Regions from separate parts of the Halomonas sp. H10-59 genome, predicted to be linked through region 2. Evidence: predicted binding sites of a transcription regulator. Region 2 holds the regulator's gene; the other holds the start of a gene.
What was found. Region 2 encodes sigma-54, which starts transcription at its own class of promoters, with help from an activator protein. Its sites were predicted from a motif close to TGGCACNNNNNTTGCTNT; they were not measured.

Region 1 (5,395 bases), 2.0 Mb from region 2:
ATCGAAGGCCTTCTGGGTGACGAAGCGGGTCTGCGGCATGGGGCCGTCGACGGCGTCGACCAGCAGCAGTACCGAGTCCACCATCGACATCACGCGCTCGACCTCGCCGCCGAAGTCGGCGTGTCCAGGGGTGTCGACGATGTTGATGTGGTAGTCCTGTCCCTCGGGGGAATTCCAGCGGATCGCCGTGTTCTTCGCCAGGATGGTGATACCGCGTTCCTTCTCCTGGTCATTGGAGTCCATGATGCGCTCCTGACCCTCGGCCTTGCGGTCCAGAGTGCCAGACTGACTCAACAGCTTGTCGACCAGGGTGGTTTTGCCGTGGTCGACGTGAGCGATGATGGCGATGTTGCGAAGATTCTCGATCACGACGGGATCCTGCTGGAAAAAGTGGGGCAGCATTATAGGGCCTGGGCGATGACAACGACCAGCCTTGTTGGCGCCAATCTCGGCATCGATCCTCAAGATGCTGAACTATCAAGCACCTGCGAGGCGAAAAAAGTAGGCGAAATCGACAGAAAGGACGATCTGACGCTCAGGCGCGCTGCACGACCATCTTGGCGCGACAGGCCTTGAGGCGAGTGGCGAGGTCCTCTACCGCGCTCAAGTCCAGCGACGGGTCGAAGCCTCCCAGCCGATCGAACCAGGTACGTTCGACGCCCAGGGCCCGGGTCGGAGTATGTCGCAGCAGGCTGAGCAGCGATAGCGGACAGGGGCGAGCAGGACGCACCACCGGGCGCGAATCATCGCAGGCGGCTGCCATCATTCGCTCGACCCAGTGGGTGTCCAGAGGGCCGAGGCAGAAGCCGAGCATGCGTCCATTGCTGTGGGAGGCGGCCAGGTTGAGGCGCCGCCCCATGGGCGCGGGCCGGCTGCGCACCTGGCGATAGCCGACGACGGCGTGTTCGCCCGGTTCGCCCAGTAGTGGTGGCGCCATATCGCCATCGTCGATGACGAGGATCTCGCCTCTTCCCTGGAAGAGGGCGACCTGCTGGCGTGCTTCCGCGAGCCGGCGAGGCAGTTCCTTGCCGGTAAGTCGGGCATCAATGATCAAGCTGATTTTCACGACGACACTCCGAGGAGGGTGACGCCGGCCGGCAGGGGAGGCGGTCGGAGTCGAACGTAATAAAGTGTATCTTTGCGTTGCGAAAGGTTCCAGCGCCCACTGACACCTCGCGATCGGCCCGGCAGAGTTTATAGATCCTGTCACAAAGGTCCAAAGTGGTGCGTCGCAGTCTTTATTGCACTTTTGTGGTGCATTGGTCGGCAGATCCTGAAGGTGGTGGGCCTTTGTGCCCTAAGCTGGCGCAAAGGGCCTGTTTGGATAAAAAAGATTTGAAACAATGGGTTGGGATTTTTTTGGTCGATGCTGGTGCAATGCTGGCACGCAATCTGCATTGTGGTTGGCAGTGTCATCGTGTCGCGCACGTTGCCATGGGCAGTGTCCCGGGAGCGTGCTACAAAGGATCCCGGTACCCCTTTTGTTCCCTGGATCATCCCCCGTTTCAAACCGGTGACATGGGATTGGCGCCGTTGCGCAACGCTCGAGTCACGAGACAAGTTCCACTCTGGAGGACCACATGTCAGACAAGACCCTCGCCCTGATCAACGAACATGATGTGAAGTGGGTTGACCTGCGCTTCACCGATACCCGCGGTAAAGAGCAGCACGTCACCATTCCGGCCGCCGAGGTCGACGAAGAGTTCTTCGAGAATGGCCAGATGTTCGATGGTTCCTCCATCAACGGCTGGAAGGGCATCAACGAGTCCGACATGATCCTGCGTCCGGAGGACGGCACCGGCTTCCTCGACCCCTTCACCGAAGACGCGACCCTGATCCTGCGTTGCGACATCATCGAGCCGGCCACCATGCAGGGCTACGAGCGTGACCCGCGCTCCATCGCCAAGCGCGCCGAGGCCTACCTGCAGTCCTCTGGCCTGGGCGACACCGCCTTCTTCGGCCCCGAGCCCGAGTTCTTCATCTTCGACGAGGTGCACTGGAAGGCCGATATCGAAGGCGCCATGTACAAGATCAGCTCCGAAGAGGGTGCCTGGTCCACCGACCGCGCCGTCGAAGGTGGCAACCTCGGTCACCGTCCGCGGGTCAAGGGCGGCTACTTCCCGGTTCCGCCGGTGGACAGCTTCCATGACATGCGCGGTGCCATGTGCAACACCCTCGAGGCGATCGGCCAGAAGGTCGAGGTGCACCACCACGAGGTGTCCAACGCCGGCCAGAACGAGATCGGTGTTGCCTTCAACACCCTGGTCAAGAAGGCCGACGAAGTTCAGGAAATGAAGTACGTGATCCACAATGTGGCTCACGCCTACGGCAAGACCGCCACCTTCATGCCCAAGCCGCTGGTCGGCGACAACGGCAGCGGCATGCACGTCCACCAGTCTTTCTGGAAGGACGGCCAGAACCAGTTCGCCGGTGACGAGTACGCCGGTCTGTCCGAAATGGCACTGTTCTACATCGGCGGTATCATCAAGCACGCCCGCGCCCTGAACGCCTTCACCAACGCTTCTACCAACTCCTACAAGCGTCTGGTGCCGGGCTTCGAAGCGCCGGTCATGCTGGCCTACAGCGCCCGAAACCGTTCTGCTTCCATCCGTATCCCGTACACCGCAAGCCCGAAGGGCAAGCGTGTCGAGGCGCGTTTCCCCGACCCGACCGCCAACCCCTACCTGTGCTTCGCGGCGATGCTGATGGCCGGTATCGACGGCATCAAGAACAAGATCCACCCCGGCGACGCCATGGACAAGAACCTCTATGACCTGCCGCCGGAAGAAGGCAAGGCCATCCCGACCGTGGCCGAGAGCCTCGACCAGGCGCTGGCAGCCCTCGACGAGGACCGCAGCTTCCTGACCGAAGGTGGCGTCTTCACCGACGACATGATCGACGCTTACATCGAGCTCAAGAACGAGGACGTCGAGCGTCTGCGCATGGCGACCCACCCGATCGAGTTCGACATGTACTACAGCTGCTGATCGGCATAGCGCCTCGTGCGTTCCGTCGGCCCCGCGATGATCGCGGGGCCGATTTTTTTTGCGCGGGCCTTGCGCCTGGGCAAGGGATCCCCTTGGCGCGGGTCGTGGCTGCCGTCATCCTCGTCAGGGGAAGGTCGGCGAGGGCAATCACGATGATGCAGCGGTGGACGCGCAGGGCAGGCCGGGAGAGGGGCGAGAGCGCTCCCTCGTCGCCGAGTCGACCATCACTGATGGCCATTGCCTTGCTGGCAGCGTCAGGGCTGGCGTTGCCGGTGGCAGAAACCGTGCCGGCGAGCACCATCTATCGCAGTGTCGGTCCCGACGGCGTCGTGCGCTACAGCGATACCCCCTCGGCCGGCGCCCGCGAGCTGGCACCGCCGCCGTTGTCCAGCGCCCCTGCGCTGGATGTGGCGGCGCCCTCCAGGCCGACGGCGCCTTCAGTACCAGGCCCGGATAGCGACGCCGATGTCTTCCAGCCCCACGATGTCCTGGCCATCGCCTCTCCGGCGGATGGCAGCGTGTTGCCCACGGGGGCCGGGGGAAGATTGAAGGTGCTGGCCGCGATCAGCCCGCCTCCGGCGACGGGGGATCGCCTCGGCCTGGAGGTCGACGGTGTGCTCGCCACCAGCGTCACCGGCATCGGCCCACTGTGGCTCACCAATCTGGAGCGTGGCGAGCATCGCCTGGGCCTGGTGGTGCTGGCCCCATCGGGAGAGGTGCGTCAACGCAGTGCCGATATCGTCATTCACGTACAGCGCGCCAGCCGCCTGCTTCCCGCCAACCCCCTTCGTCCTGCGCCGCCTTGACCCGCGATCTGCGGGCCTTGTGCGGACAGTGATCCAGGCGAGACTGCCCTGCACCAGGTTGGTGCACTAAAATGGTGCGTAGGTGCGCCGACGGTGACCCGCCTCCTCAACAAAAGCACCGTCCTGGCGCCTGCGCGGCGGGAGTGTGCCACTGGCACCAAGGCTGGCCCGCTTCTTGCTTTGAATGTTGTTGTCTGACGCCTGCTCGAGGCCGAGACCTGGACCGCCACCATGGAATGCCGGCTTGGCGCCGTGGCGGCCTCTATCGAGTGGGCGCTTTGCCCCATCAGGATGGACCCATGACGCCTGGCATCATCGAACACCTCACAACTGCGGTCATGCTGCTCGACGGCGAGCTGCGACCGACCTGGATGAACCCGGCGGCCGAGACCCTGCTGGCGGTCAGCGCCAGTCGGGTTGCCGGCGTGGCGCTGACCGACTGGCTCAGCGGCGAGGATGATATCGCCGAGGTGCTGATACGTGCCCGGGATGGGCAGCATCCCTATACCCAGCGGGAGGCGCGGCTGGTCCTTGCCGGTGGAGACCCCCTGACGGTGGACTACACCGTGACGCCGCTGTCGCCTGACGAGCTGCTGCTGGAGATGGAGCCACGGGATCGGCTGTTGCGAATCTCCCGCGAGGAAGCGCTGCAGTCGCGCCAGGAAACCATGAAGGTGCTGGCGCGGGGGCTGGCCCACGAGGTCAAGAACCCCCTGGGGGGGATTCGTGGTGCAGCGCAATTGCTCGAGCGTGACCTGGAGCAGACGCCGGCGCTCAAGGAGTACACCCGGATCATCATCGAAGAGGTGGATCGGCTCCGGGATCTGGTCGATTCCATGCTCGGGCCCAACCGGGTGAGTCGGCGAGAGCCGCTGAACATCCACCGGGTGCTGGAGCGGGTACGCGCGCTGCTATTGGTCGAGCAGCCGCGGGTGAGCATCGAGCGCGACTATGATCCCAGCCTGCCGGAGTTGACCGGCGATGAAGCCCAGTTGATCCAGGCGGTGCTCAATGTGGCCCGCAACGCCGTCCAGGCGCTGGTCGAGTCCGAGACACCGAATCCGGTGATGACCCTCCGGACTCGCGCACGCCGCCAGTTCACCCTGGGCGCCCAGCGCCATCGTCTGGTCTGCGACGTCAGCGTGATCGACAACGGCCCGGGCGTCCCCGAGACGCTGCGCGAGACCCTGTTCTATCCGATGGTGTCCGGTCGTGCCGAGGGCAGCGGCCTGGGGCTGTCGATCGCCCAGTCGGTGCTGCACCAGCACGAAGGGCTGATCGAATGCGAGTCCGAGCCTGGACGCACCGAATTCCGTCTGTTGATTCCCCTGGAGATGAGTCATGACTGATACCGCTCGTGTAATGATCGTCGACGACGACCGGGCCATACGCTGGGTGCTCGAGCGCGCCCTGGCGCAGCCGGACCTTGAGGTCGAGGCGGTCGAGCGGGCCGACGGTATCCTCGATCGACTGCTGGCCGAGCCGCCCGACGTGCTGGTCACCGATATCCGCATGCCAGGTATCGACGGACTCGATCTGATGGCCAAGGTGCGCCAGGTGCACCCGGACCTGCCGGTCATCGTGATGACCGCCCATTCCGAC
Region 2 (13,094 bases):
CAGGGCGCCCAGCAAGGTCGCGGGAAGGTTGTCGATGGCGTAGAACCCCAGGTCCTCCAGGGCCTGAAGGGCCACGGACTTTCCCGAGCCGGAGCGACCACTGATGATCACGAGCTGCATGTCCTGTCTCCTTGGGCAGGCGTCCATTGCTGATGGCCTAGGCAAGGCCGCGATCAGGAGGGAGTGTCGTCCCCCGGCGCCTGTTGGCGGATGGCTTCCTGCAGGCGCTCGTGAAGCTCGCGCTGGGAGCTGGCGTGGCGCAGACGGTGACGTGTGTCGGCGTCGTTCATGACGCCGGCGACCTGGCCGAGCAGGGCGAGATGGGCGTCGTCGGCCTCTTCCGGTACCAGCAGCACGAACACCAGATCGACGGGCTCACCATCGATGGCATCGAAGTCGACAGGTTCCGCGAGTTTGAGGAAGCCGGAGATGGGCGCCTTGCAGTGGGGGTTGCGGGCATGCGGAATGGCGACGCCATTGCCGATGCCGGTACTGCCCAGGCGCTCACGTCCGATCAGCCGACTGAAGACCTCCTGGCTGTCCAGGCTCGGGGTGTTCTGCGCAATGAAGGTGCTGAAAAACTCCAGCACCCTCTTCTTGCTGCCTCCCGGGACATCGAACAATGTGCGCTCGGGAGGGAGAATGGCTTCCAATGTCATGAGAGTCAGCGAATTCCGGCGCCTTGGGCGCGGGCTTGGGATTTTTCCTTGTGCTTGACCAGCTGGCGGTCCAGCTTGTCGGCAAGGGCGTCGATAGCAGCATACATGTCGCCGTCCTGCGCTTCGGCATGCAGGTCGGCACCGGCGGCGTGAAGAGTGCAGGCGGCCAGCTGGCGTTCCTTTTCCACCGAGAGGGTCACCTGGACGTTGGTGATGTTGTCGTAGTGGCGCTCCACACGGGTGAGCTTCTCTTGTACGTAGTCACGCAGGGGATCGGTCAATTCGACGTGGTGGCCGGTGATGTTGACTTGCATGACAGGCTCCTTGCTCTTTCGGGTGGTGGCTTGATTGTAACCCTTTTTCCGATCCTGCAAACCCCCTCGACGCTACGCAGAAAGACGCAGATGTCATGCGAAATTTCAAGTGCTTGCGCTTTCCCGATAACTAGGCTAGCGACGCCGCAGCGCAAGGCCTCAGCGCAGGCGCTTGCGCTCGCTGGAAGACGGAATATTCATGGCTTCCCGGTACTTTGCCACGGTGCGTCTGGCGACATTGACGCCGTCTTCCGCCAGCAATTCCACCAGTTTGCTGTCCGACAGAGGTTTGCGGGCAGGTTCCTTTTGAATCAACGATTTGATCATGGCGCGGATGGCGGTACTGGAATGGGCGTCGCCATCCTGGCCGACCTGGCTCGAGAAAAAATACTTCAACTCGAACACGCCGCGAGGCGTGTGCACGAACTTCTGGGTGGTCACGCGGGAGATGGTGGACTCGTGCATCTCCACCTTGTCTGCGATATCGGCCAGCACCAACGGTTTCATGGCCGCTTCTCCCTGCTCGAGGAAGTCGATCTGACGCACCATGATTTCCCGGCCGACCTTCAGCAAGGTGTCGTTGCGGCTGGACAGACTCTTGATCAGCCAGCGCGCCTCCTGCAGGTGGTCCTTGAGGAACTGGTTGTCCTGGCTCTTGTCCGCGCGCCGAATCAGCGCAGCGTAGTCGGGCTGGATGCGCAGTCGGGGCATTGCATCCGGATTGAGTTCAACGCGCCAGCCCTCTTCGGTGTGGCGTACCACCAGGTCGGGAATGACGTAGTCGTTATCGCTGTCACCGAATTGGCTGCCGGGACGTGGGTCGAGGCTTCGGATCAGCTCGATGACGCTGTCGAGTTGGTCGTCATCGAGTCCTAGTCGGCGCTTCAGCAGACGTCGGTCGCCGCTGGCAAGCGCCTCGAGAAACTGTCTTACCAGTCGTCCGGCCTGGGGCAGCAGGACGGTATCGCGAGGCAGGCTATCCAGTTGCAGCATCAGACATTCGCGCAGGTCGCGGGCGAACACTCCGGTCGGTTCGAACTGTTGCAGCCGAACCAGCACCGCCTCCACCTCGGCGAGGGGAGGGGGGCGACGACCGTCTTGCTCGAGCCCCTGGGCGATGTCATCCAGTGTCTGCTCGAGATAGCCGTCGGCGTTGACCGCGTCGAGCAGGCTCTCGGCGATCAGGCGTTCCTGGTCGCTGACGTCGAGCATCGCCAGTTGCCAGCTCAGGTGGCTGTGCAGTGACTGGGAGCTTGCCTGGCGCTCGAAATCCGGCGCCTCGCCACTGCCGGCGGGGGTGGTGCCCAGGTCCTGGTAGGTGTCGGACCAGTCGCTGTCCACACTGAGTTCCGAGGGAATCTGATCCGCCCAGTCATCTTCCACGGCTTCCCTGGTCTGCTGTTCGCCGAACTCGTCCTCGAGTTCGAGCATGGGGTTGGCCTCCAGCGCCTGCTGGACCTCCTGGCGCAGGTCCAGGGTCGAAAGCTGCAGCAGGCCGATCGCCTGTTGCAGTTGCGGGGTCATGGTCAGCTGGGTACCGATGCGCAGCTGCAGTGACGCCTTGAGGGCCATGGGTCGGGATCCACCAGTGTTGTCGAAAGGCTTTACCCTAACGACGAGTCATCAGACATGCAAGCATCTTGCCAAGTTGGTGTTTTTTGACCTGTGGGAGGGAGTGAAAAGGTCGATGTGGAACAACTTGGTAGGGGGGGAGGTGGTTCTTTCGAGGGGGGGCCCCTGTGTGCAAGGTGAGGCCGACCCTTTCGGGGCCGGCGGTTGGATGCTGATGCTGGCAAGTGTTGCGGCCGCTTGATGCGACTGCGGCTGTCGGGCGGCCCTGCGGCCTAGAGGCGGAAGTTCTCGCCCAGGTAGACCTCCTTGACGCGCTGGTTGGCGAGGATGGACTCGGCGCTGCCCTCGGCGATGATCTGGCCGTCGCCGACGATGTAGGCACGATCGCAGATATCGAGGGTCTCGCGCACGTTGTGATCGGTGATCAGGACGCCGATATCGCGGGCCTTGAGTTGACGAATGATGGACTTGATCTCGCCCACCGAGATCGGGTCGACCCCGGCGAAGGGTTCATCGAGGAGGATAAAGGCCGGCTCGGTGGCCAGGGCGCGAGCGATCTCGACCCGGCGCCGCTCCCCGCCGGACAGGCTCATGCCGGCGTTGTCGCGAATATGGCTGACGTGGAAATCCTCGAGGAGTTGCTCGAGACGTGCTTCTCGGCCCTCGCGGTCGAGGTCCTTGCGGGTCTCGAGGATCGCCATGATGTTGTCGGCCACCGACAGCTTGCGAAAGATCGAAGCCTCCTGAGGCAGGTAGCCGATACCGGCCAGCGCGCGCTGGTGCATGGCCGCGCGGCTCAGGTCCCGATCATCGATGCTGATGCTGCCGGCGTCGGCTCTGACCAGGCCGACGATCATGTAGAAGGAGGTGGTCTTGCCGGCCCCGTTGGGGCCCAGCAGACCGACGATGCTGCCCTGCTCGATCGACAGGCTGATGTCCTGGACGACGCGACGCTTCTTGTAGCTCTTGGCCAGATGGCGAGCGTGGAGAGTCTTCATCAGTTTCCTTGGCTTTCCGGCTCGAGGGTCATGCGAATGCGCTGCTCGCCCTGGACGCCCTGGGCGCTGGAGCGGGCCTGGACCACGCGGCGATCGAGGAAGTACTCCAGATAGGCACCGTCGAAGGTGTCATTGGCCTTGTGCAGCTCAGCCTGGTCGATCAGCTCCATGCGGCGTTCGGCCACGTGGTAGATCACCTTGCGGCCCCAGCCCTTGACCACCGGTTCTTCCGGGGATGGCTTCTGCTCGAGGTAGGCACGTGAGCCGGTCGCGGTCGCCAGTGACAGTTGTCCCTGGTCGTTGCGCTGGATCTCGACGCGTTCGCCGGTGAGGATCATGCTGCCTTGCACAATGCGCACGTCGCCGGTATAGACCGCGGTACCGGCGCGATCATCGAGATCCAGCTGGTCGGCCTCCACCTGAATCGGTGCGCTGCGATCACTTTCCAGCGCCAGGACACTGCTGCCGGTGGCGCCGGCGGCCAGGCCAAGGGCCAGGGCAAGCAGGAGGGCGGGACATGGACGCATCATGGAAGGGGCTCCTTATTGAGGCTCTGGCGGATGATGACCGGTGACATTGTCGGTCAGGCGAGCGGTATTGTCATGGATCCAGGCGTCGAAGCGCTCCCCTTGCATCTGTTGAGGGGGTTGGCGTAGGACGGCTGGCGTTTCGCTCCAGACATGGCCACTGTCGCTGTCGTAGACCAATACCTCTGTATCAAGCTGCCAACGCTCCGCGGGGGCCTCGAGATGGGCGTCGCCCGACAGGGTCAGGGGGTTGCCGTCCGGACCCAGTTCACCGTTGTCGGCGTCGGCGATCCACTCTCGGCCGCTGTCGTCGATCAGCGCAAGGTCCGGCTGGTCCACCCGGGTGACGTCGTCGAGCGGTGTGTGCACAAGGCGTGGCGTATCGATGCGCTGATGGGGGGTGCCCTGGGCATCGAAGCGGGTCAGGCGGGCATCCACCAGGTAGTAGTCGGGCTCGCCGGCCTTGTCATTGGGTACCAGGTCGGGGACGTTGCTCTCGCGGGGGTCGAGCAACGTCAGGCCGCCACCGAGTACCAGCAGCAGGATAACCAGCCAGAAGCGAAAGCCCGGACGCAGTGCGCTCAGTTTCATGTCAGCGGTCCGTTGCTCAGGTAGCTGTCGATGATATCGTCGAGGCGGCCCTGGGCCATCAGCAGGGTGTCGGTGATCTCGCGCACCGCGCCATGTCCGCCGGCAACCTGGGTGACCCAGTCGGCGTGCTGACGAAGGTAGCAGGGGGCGCCTGGCACGGTGATGCCGACCGCACTGCGATGGATGCAGGGCAGATCCGGCAGGTCATCGCCGCAGTAGGCGACCTGGTCGAGGGTCAGGCCCAGCGAATCGCACAGCGATTCAAGGGCGGGCAGCTTGCGCTCGACCCCTTGCTGTACGTGCTCGATGCCGAGTGCTCTGGCTCTCTGGGTGACCATGGGGGAGCTGCGCCCGGTGATCAGGGCCACCTGGATGCCGGCGCGCTTGGCCAGCTTGAGGCCGTGGCCATCCAGGGTGTTGAACGCCTTCAACTCGGAGCCGTCGGCGTGGAAGTACAGTCGACCATCGGTCAGTACGCCGTCCACGTCCAGCGCCAGCAGCTTGATGTGGCGCAGGCGCTCCACCAGTTCCGGCGCGAGGGAGGCGAGAAGCTCGTGAGACATGACGGCGTTCCTTGTAAAGGGATAAATGAGGCTCAGATGACACCGGCGGCCAGCAGGTCGTGCATATGCAGTGCACCGACTGGGCGCTGCTCGTCATCGACCACCGCCAGGGCGGTGATCCGGCCTTCCTCCATCAGCTTGACCGCTTCCGCCGCCAGGGTGGCGGGGCCGATGCGTCGCCCGGGGGTGGTCATCACGTCATCCACGGTAAGCGAGCTGAAGTCCTGATGGCGATCCAGGGTACGGCGCAGGTCGCCGTCGGTATAGACCCCGGCCAGGGTGCCGTCGGGGGACACCACGCAGGTAAAGCCGAGTCCCTGACGGGTGATCTCGAGCAGGGCATCGCGCAGCGGCGAGCCCGACGGTACCGAGGGCAACCGGTCGCCGGTATGCATCAGGTCGGCCACGGTCAACAGCAGTCGCTTGCCCAGGCTGCCGCCCGGGTGGGACAGGGCGAAATCCTCGGCGGTGAAGCCGCGGGTCTCGAGCAGCGCTACCGCCAGGGCGTCGCCCAGCGCCAGCGCTGCGGTGGTCGAAGAGGTCGGGGCCAGGTCCAGTGGGCAGGCCTCGCGCTCGACCCCTGCGTATAGATGGGCTTCGGCGTGGCGGGCCAGGGTCGACTGTGCTCGGCCGGTCATGCTGATCAGTGGAATGCCCATGCGCTTGAGCAGCGGCAGCAGGGCAGTGACCTCGGCGGTTTCGCCGGAGTTGGACAGTGCCAGGACGACGTCGCCGGGCGTGATCATGCCCAGGTCACCATGACTGGCTTCGCCGGGATGGACAAAGAAGGCCGGCGTGCCGGTGCTGGCCAGGGTGGCGGCGATCTTGCCGCCGACATGTCCCGACTTGCCCATGCCGGTGACGACCACCCGGCCGCGGCAGGCCAGCAGCAGTTGGCAGGCACGGTCGAAGTCGCCGTCGAGACGCCCGATCAGGGCGTCGATGGCGTCACGTTCCAGCTCCAGGGTGCGTCGTGCGATATCGCGGACGCTCAGGGTCGGCGTCTGCGCCGAGGAGGGGTGTTTGCTCATGGCCATGATTGTTGCCGTTTACTGCCGTTGTCACAAGGGGCCTGCCGCGACCGAAAGGCCGAGCCAGGTCAGATAAAGCGCATAGGTGCAGGCCAGCAGCGCGCCGATCCAGCGCCCCAGGCGCCCTCGGCGTTGCCACAGCAGCAGCGCCGCCAGCAGCAGCGTCAGGCCAAGCATTACCGGAAAGTCGCGGCCGGCGGCTGCGGGATCGGTGGCTCCCGGCGCCAGCAGCGCCGGTACCGGCAGTACCGCCAGCATATTGAACAGGTTGGAGCCGATGACGTTGCCGATGGCCAGATCGTGGTGGCGCTTCAGCGCGCTGGCCACGCAGGCGGCGAGTTCCGGCAGGCTGGTGCCGATGGCGACGACGGTCAGACCGATCACCAGCTCGCTTACGCCAAAGGTGCGTGCCAGCTCAGTGGCGCCCCAGACCAGGGCGCGGGAGCTGGCGATCATCACCGCCAGGGTCAGCACCAGCCAGCCGATGGCCTTGCCCAGTGCCATGCCGGGAATGTCGTCGGCCATCTCCTGTTCGGCCTCGTCGGCGCGAAACAGCCACCACAGACTGAATACCAGCAGCGCGATCAGCAGGGCCGCGTCGAGGCGATCGAGGCTGCCATCGGCCAGGGCGTAGCCGGCGAGGCCGGTGGCGCCCAACAGCAGTGGCAGCTCGCGGCGCACGATGGTGAAGCGCACCGGGATCGGCACCACCAGTGCAGTCACGCCCAGTACCAGCGCGATGTTGGCGATATTGGAGCCCAGCGCATTGCCGGTGGCCAGGTCGGGGGCGCCATCCAGCGAGGCCATCACCGAGACCACGATTTCCGGGGCAGAGGTGCCGATGGAGACGATGGTCATGCCGACCAGCATGATGCTCATGCCGGCGCGGTAGGCGGTGGCGGCGGCGGCGCCGACAAAGCGATCCGCGCTCCAGAGCAGGCCCACCAGGCCCAGGGCGACGACGACAGACGGTAACAGCATGGAGAACGACTTGGTTGCAGAAAGGGCGCCCATTGAACCCTTAGATAAACCTGCGCGCAAGCGCGCAACCGGGGCACTGGCATGCTGCATTTGAGTTAAGATACGATGTTCGAAAACCGAGCGCGGCTCAAGGCGCTCTATTCTCAAGGTTCGGGCTCAGGTCTGGCCAGGCGTCGAATCCGAGGATTCGGGGCGGGCGTCCGGTCTGAACCGCCGGTTCACGGTGATACTGACTCTATAGGGACTGCGATGACGGCTTCCTCCTTGGTGGAGGTGGAGAATCTGCATTTCACGCGCGGCGACAGGGATATCTTTCGCGGCGTGGATCTCTCCATACCCCGCGGCAAGATCACGGCCATCATGGGGCCAAGTGGCACCGGGAAGACTACCCTGCTGAAACTGATCGGGGGGCAGCTCAACCCCAGTGGCGGACGCGTCCTGATCGATGGTCAGGACGTCCATCGCCTGTCGCGCAAGGATCTGTTCCAGATGCGTCGGCGTATGGGCATGCTGTTCCAGAGTGGCGCGCTGTTTTCCGATCTCAGTGTCTACGAGAACGTGGCCTTTCCGCTGCGGGTGCACACCGATCTGCCGGAAAGCATGGTGCGTGACGTGGTGCTGATGAAGCTCGAGGCGGTGGGGCTGCGTGGGGCCAGAGACTTGATGCCAGCAGAGCTGTCCGGCGGCATGACACGGCGTGTGGCGCTGGCGCGGGCGGTGGCGCTGGATCCTGAATTGATTCTCTACGATGAGCCCTTCGTCGGCCAGGATCCGATCTCCATGGGTGTGCTGGTCCAGTTGATTCGACGGCTGAATCAGGCGCTGGGCTTGACGGCGGTGGTGGTCTCCCACGATATCAAGGAGACCCTGTCCATCGCCGACTACGTCTACGTGGTCGCCGACGGGCGGGTCATGGCCCACGGCACGCCGGCGTCGCTGGACGTGGAACAGGACGCCCGAGTCAGTCAGTTCGTGCATGGTGAGCCGGATGGCCCTGTGCCGTTTCACTACCCGGCCAACGATTTTCACGATGACATTCTGGGCCAGGGGAGCCGTCCATGATCGAACGAATCACCCATATGGGACGGCGCGGCTGCGACCTGCTGGAGGCCGTCGGCCGGGCCAGCATCTTTCTCGGCCAGTCCATGCTGGGGCGCCCCTCGGCAGAAGGGTTCAGCCTGTGGGTGGCCCAGGTCTATGCGGTCGGTGTGCTGTCGTTGGCCATCGTGCTGGTGTCGGGGCTGTTCATCGGCATGGTGCTGGCGCTTCAGGGTTACACCATCCTGGTCGGGTTCGGTGCCGAGGACGCGCTCGGCCAGATGGTGTCGTTGGCCCTGTTGCGTGAACTGGCGCCGGTGGTGGCGGCGCTGTTGTTCGCCGGGCGCGCGGGCTCGGCATTGACCGCCGAGATTGGCCTGATGAAGGCCACCGAGCAGCTGACCAGCATGGAGATGATCGGCGTCGATCCGCTGCGTCGTATCGTGGCGCCACGCCTGTGGGCGGGGTTCGTCTCGCTGCCGCTGCTGACCATCGGCTTCAGCGTGGTCGGCGTGTACGGCGGCTACCTGGTCGGGGTCGAGTGGCTCGGGGTGTTCGAAGGCTCGTACTGGGGCAACATGCAGGCCAGCGTCGGCTTCTTTACTGATATCGGCAACGGCGTGGTCAAGAGCATCGTGTTCGCCATAGTGGTCACCTGGATTGCCGTGTTCCAGGGGTATGATCTGGTGCCGACCTCGGAAGGTATTTCGCGGGCCACCACCCGTACCGTGGTGTATTCCTCCCTGGCCGTGCTGGGCTTGGATTTCGTTCTTACCGCCGTGATGTTCGGCGGGCTTTCCTGATTCTGCGGAGACTGTCCATGAAGCGCAGCAAGACGATGGAGTTTGGTGTGGGCCTGTTCATGCTGGCCGGTATCCTGGGGCTGGTATTCCTGGGGCTCAAGGTCAGCGGCCTGGACCTGCAACGTGCCGACGACACCTACGAGCTCCGGGCCAACTTCGCGAATATCGGTGGGCTCAAGCCGCGGGCACGAGTGACGATGGCCGGGGTGACCGTGGGACGGGTAGAGAGCATCGAGCTGGATACCGAGTTCTACGATGCCGTGGTGGTGATGTCGCTGGACAGCTCCCTGGCCGGCAAGCTGCCGGATGACAGCACCGCGGCGATCCTTACCTCGGGCCTGCTTGGTGAGCAGTACATCGGGCTGTCGGTCGGGGGATCACCGGAGATGATCGCCGAGGGTGAGGCGATTCGTGATACCCAGTCCGCGCTGGTGCTCGAGGAACTGATCCAGCAGTTCGTGTCCAATCTGACGAAAGACTGATCCGGCAGTTTCCGGAGATACAAGGAGGCAACCCATGACCCGTTCTTTGCCCGCAATGGTTCACCTGCGCCGCTGGTTGATGGCGCTGATGATGGTGCTGGCCAGTCTGCCGGCCATGGCCCAGCAATCCCCCGAACAGCTGATTCGCGACAGCGTCAATGATCTGATGGGGATGATCGGCGGCCGAGAGGCCTACTTCATGGACCGTCCCGACGAGCTCAAGCAGATGGTCGACGAGAGTCTGCGTGGCGTCGCCGACTTTCGCTACATCGGCGCCAGTGTGATGGGCCGCTACTTCAACAATGCCACGCCGGAGCAGCGTTCGCGCTTCGTCGAGGTGTTCAAGCAGACCCTGCTCGACACCTATGCCAAGGGCCTGGTGACCTTCGAGTACAAGGAAGTTCGCGTGCTCGATAACCAGTCCGCCTCACGCTATGACGATCAGGACAGCGTCGAGATGGAAGTGGTGGCTACCGATGGCACCATCTACCCGGTCAACTACACCCTGCGCAAGTCCAACGGCCAGTGGCGGGTGGTCAATGTCATCGTCAACGGCATCAATCTCGGTCTGACCTTCCGCAACCAGTTCGATCAGGCCATGCGTGACCACAACCGTGACTACGACGCCGTGATCAACAACTGGTCGCCGGATGTCGGCGTCGACGAACTGGAGCGCGGTGCGTGAGCGTGTTGATGGAAGTGGCGTCGGCCCGCCTGCTCGAGGACGGAAGTACACTCCGGGTGTGTGGCAAGGTCGACTTCGACGGGGCCGCGGACATGGCCGAGGCAGGTCGTGAGTGGCTCCAGAGTCGGGCATCGGGCACCTCGGTGTGCCTCGACCTGAGCGAGGTGGAGCACGTCTCCAGCGCGGCGCTGACCATGATGCTCGAGTGGGCGCGTACCATTCGCCGGATCGGGCTGTCGCTCAACAGCATCAAGCTGTCGGCGCAGCTCAGGCAGTTGACCGAGCTTGCCGGTCTGGATGATCTGTTGCCTTCCAGCACCGTTACCGCCTAGCGGCGGTTGTCTGGCTGCTGGTGTCCGTGATGCGCCTGGTTCGACGTCTGAATCCAGCGCCTTGATCCGGGCTGCTCGCCCTCGCCGCTAGCCCTTCCGGCACCCCCGACCACCGCAAGGTGGCCGGGGGTGTCTTTTTTGTGACGGATGTATAGGTGGAAACCTCGCTGCGTCATCGCCAAGCGCGCCGCTTTTCTTTACCATATGCCCTTTGAGTTTTTTCGGGACGTCACGGCGAGGCTGTGGGCGTCCCCGTCATTGGTCTGGTCAAGGAGCAGGTGCATGCAACCCAGCGACGTCAAAGCGCTGCTCGAGAGCCGTGTCGACGGCTGTGAATTTCATATCCAGGGTGAAGGCTGCAACTTTCAGGTGATTGCGGTGGGCGAACGCTTCGCCGAGCTGTCACCGGTCAAGCGTCAGCAGGTCATCTATGGTGCGCTGTCCGAGGAAATCGCCTCCGGCGCCCTTCATGCGGTCAGCATCAAGACCTATACCCCCGCACAGTGGCAGGCTGCCGCCGAAAACACCGGAGCCTGATGGTACCGCCTTCATGGACAAATTGATCATTACCGGCAACGGACCCGCCGAGGGCGACGTCTGGGCCAGTGGCGCCAAGAATGCAGCGCTGCCCATCCTGTGCGCCACCCTGCTGTCCGAAGAGCCGGTCACCATCGGCAATCTTCCCCACCTGCAGGACATCACCACCACCCTGGAACTGCTCGGCCACATGGGCGTGCAGGCGGTGATGGGCGAAAAGATGTGCATTCAGCTCAACGGAGCCCAGGTCAGCGATTGCCACGCGCCCTATGAGCTGGTCAAGAAGATGCGCGCCTCGATCCTGGTGCTGGGACCGCTGCTCGCCCACTTCGGCAAGGCCGACGTATCGCTGCCGGGCGGGTGCGCCATCGGCTCGCGTCCGGTGGACCTGCATATTCGTGGCCTCGAGGCCATGGGTGCCGATATCCGGGTCGAGGGTGGCTACATCCGTGCTACCACGCCGGGCCGCCTCAAGGGTGCCACCATCTTCTTCGATACCGTGACCGTGACCGGTACCGAGAACCTGCTGATGGCCGCGACCCTGGCCGACGGCACCACGGTGCTCGAGAACGCCGCCAAGGAACCCGAAATCGTGGATCTGGCCGAGTGCCTGATCAAGATGGGTGCCGATATCCGTGGTCACGGTACTGACACCATCACCATCGAAGGGGTGGAGCGGCTCCACGGGGCTCGCCACGACGTCATGCCGGACCGTATCGAGACCGGCACCTTCCTGGTCGCAGCGGCGCTCAGCCGTGGCCGCGTTCGGGTGCGTCGTACCCGTGCCGACATTCTCGAGGCGGTGCTGGCCAAGCTCGAGGAGGCGGGGGCCAGGATTACCACCGGTGAGGACTGGATCGAGCTGGACATGGAAGGGCGCAGGCCCAAGGCGGTCAATATCAGGACCGCTCCCTATCCGGCCTTTCCCACCGACATGCAGGCCCAGTTCGTGGCCATGAATGCGGTGGCCGAGGGCTCCTCGCGAGTGGTCGAGACGATCTTCGAGAATCGTTTCATGCACGTGCAGGAGTTGAACCGCATGGGCGCCAACATCGCCCTGGAAGGCAACACTGCCGTCATCGAAGGCGTCGAGCATCTGTCCGGTGCACCGGTGATGGCCACCGATCTGCGCGCTTCGGCCTCACTGGTGATCGCGGCGATGATGGCCAAGGGCGAGACCCTGGTCGATCGTATCTACCACATCGATCGCGGCTACGAATGCATCGAGGAAAAGCTCCACCTGCTGGGTGCTCGGATCAAGCGCGTCCCGGGCTGAGCTTTCTTCGCCCAGCCGGCTCGGACTGCCCGAGCCGGCGCGGGGAAACACGCCACATTGACTTCCAACCCGACAACCGGGCGAGACCATGAGCAAGCAATTGATAGTGGCGCTCTCCAAGGGGCGCATTCTCGACGAGACGCTGCCACTGCTGGCGGATGCCGGCATCCGGCCCGCCGAGGACCTGGGCAAGAGTCGCAAGCTGTTGTTCGACACCAATCTGCCAGACGTCAAGCTGGTGGTGATTCGTGCCACCGATGTGCCGACCTATGTGCAGCTGGGGGCGGCGGACCTGGGGGTAGCCGGCAAGGATGTGCTGCTGGAGCACGGTGCCGAGGGGCTCTATGAGCCGCTGGACCTCAATATCGCGCGTTGCAAGCTGATGACGGCTGGTATTCAGGGTGCCGAGCCCGCCCGTGCCCGGCGTCGGGTGGCGACCAAGTTCGTCAATGTGGCGCGGCGCTATTACGCCGAGCAGGGCATCCAGGCCGAGGTCATCAAGCTGTACGGTGCGATGGAGCTGGCGCCGCTGATGAACCTGGCCGACGAGATCGTCGATATCGTCGATACCGGCAATACGCTGCGTGCCAACGGTATGGAGCCACGGGAACTGATGGCCCATATCAGCACCCGGTTGGTGGTCAATCAGGCCTCGATGACCATCAAGCATGATCAGATCAAACCGCTGCTGCGCCGCTTGAGCGA

Region 1: a site for sigma-54 is predicted at 1,382-1,399, ahead of glnA (glutamate--ammonia ligase). Genes of this name have one in related genera too.

Annotation. Positions count from the first base shown of each region.
Region 1 covers NZ_CP098828.1:4,394,053-4,399,447, reverse strand. Annotated here, with positions in the region: gene typA (translational GTPase TypA) at 1-369, opposite strand, end outside; gene NFG57_RS19185 (glycosyltransferase family A protein) at 536-1,066, opposite strand; gene glnA (glutamate--ammonia ligase) at 1,581-2,987, shown strand; gene NFG57_RS19175 (DUF4124 domain-containing protein) at 3,218-3,793, shown strand; gene glnL (nitrogen regulation protein NR(II)) at 4,093-5,142, shown strand; gene ntrC (nitrogen regulation protein NR(I)) at 5,135-5,395, shown strand, end outside.
Region 2 covers NZ_CP098828.1:1,636,700-1,649,793, forward strand. Annotated here, with positions in the region: gene rapZ (RNase adapter RapZ) at 1-120, opposite strand, end outside; gene ptsN (PTS IIA-like nitrogen regulatory protein PtsN) at 174-659, opposite strand; gene raiA (ribosome-associated translation inhibitor RaiA) at 665-973, opposite strand; gene NFG57_RS07305 (RNA polymerase factor sigma-54) at 1,133-2,545, opposite strand; gene lptB (LPS export ABC transporter ATP-binding protein) at 2,818-3,543, opposite strand; gene lptA (lipopolysaccharide transport periplasmic protein LptA) at 3,543-4,073, opposite strand; gene lptC (LPS export ABC transporter periplasmic protein LptC) at 4,086-4,661, opposite strand; gene NFG57_RS07325 (HAD hydrolase family protein) at 4,658-5,224, opposite strand; gene NFG57_RS07330 (KpsF/GutQ family sugar-phosphate isomerase) at 5,257-6,255, opposite strand; gene NFG57_RS07335 (calcium/sodium antiporter) at 6,286-7,236, opposite strand; gene NFG57_RS07340 (ATP-binding cassette domain-containing protein) at 7,486-8,298, shown strand; gene mlaE (lipid asymmetry maintenance ABC transporter permease subunit MlaE) at 8,295-9,077, shown strand; gene mlaD (outer membrane lipid asymmetry maintenance protein MlaD) at 9,095-9,559, shown strand; gene NFG57_RS07355 (ABC transporter substrate-binding protein) at 9,594-10,244, shown strand; gene NFG57_RS07360 (STAS domain-containing protein) at 10,241-10,576, shown strand; gene NFG57_RS07365 (BolA family protein) at 10,859-11,113, shown strand; gene murA (UDP-N-acetylglucosamine 1-carboxyvinyltransferase) at 11,127-12,389, shown strand; gene hisG (ATP phosphoribosyltransferase) at 12,478-13,094, shown strand, end outside.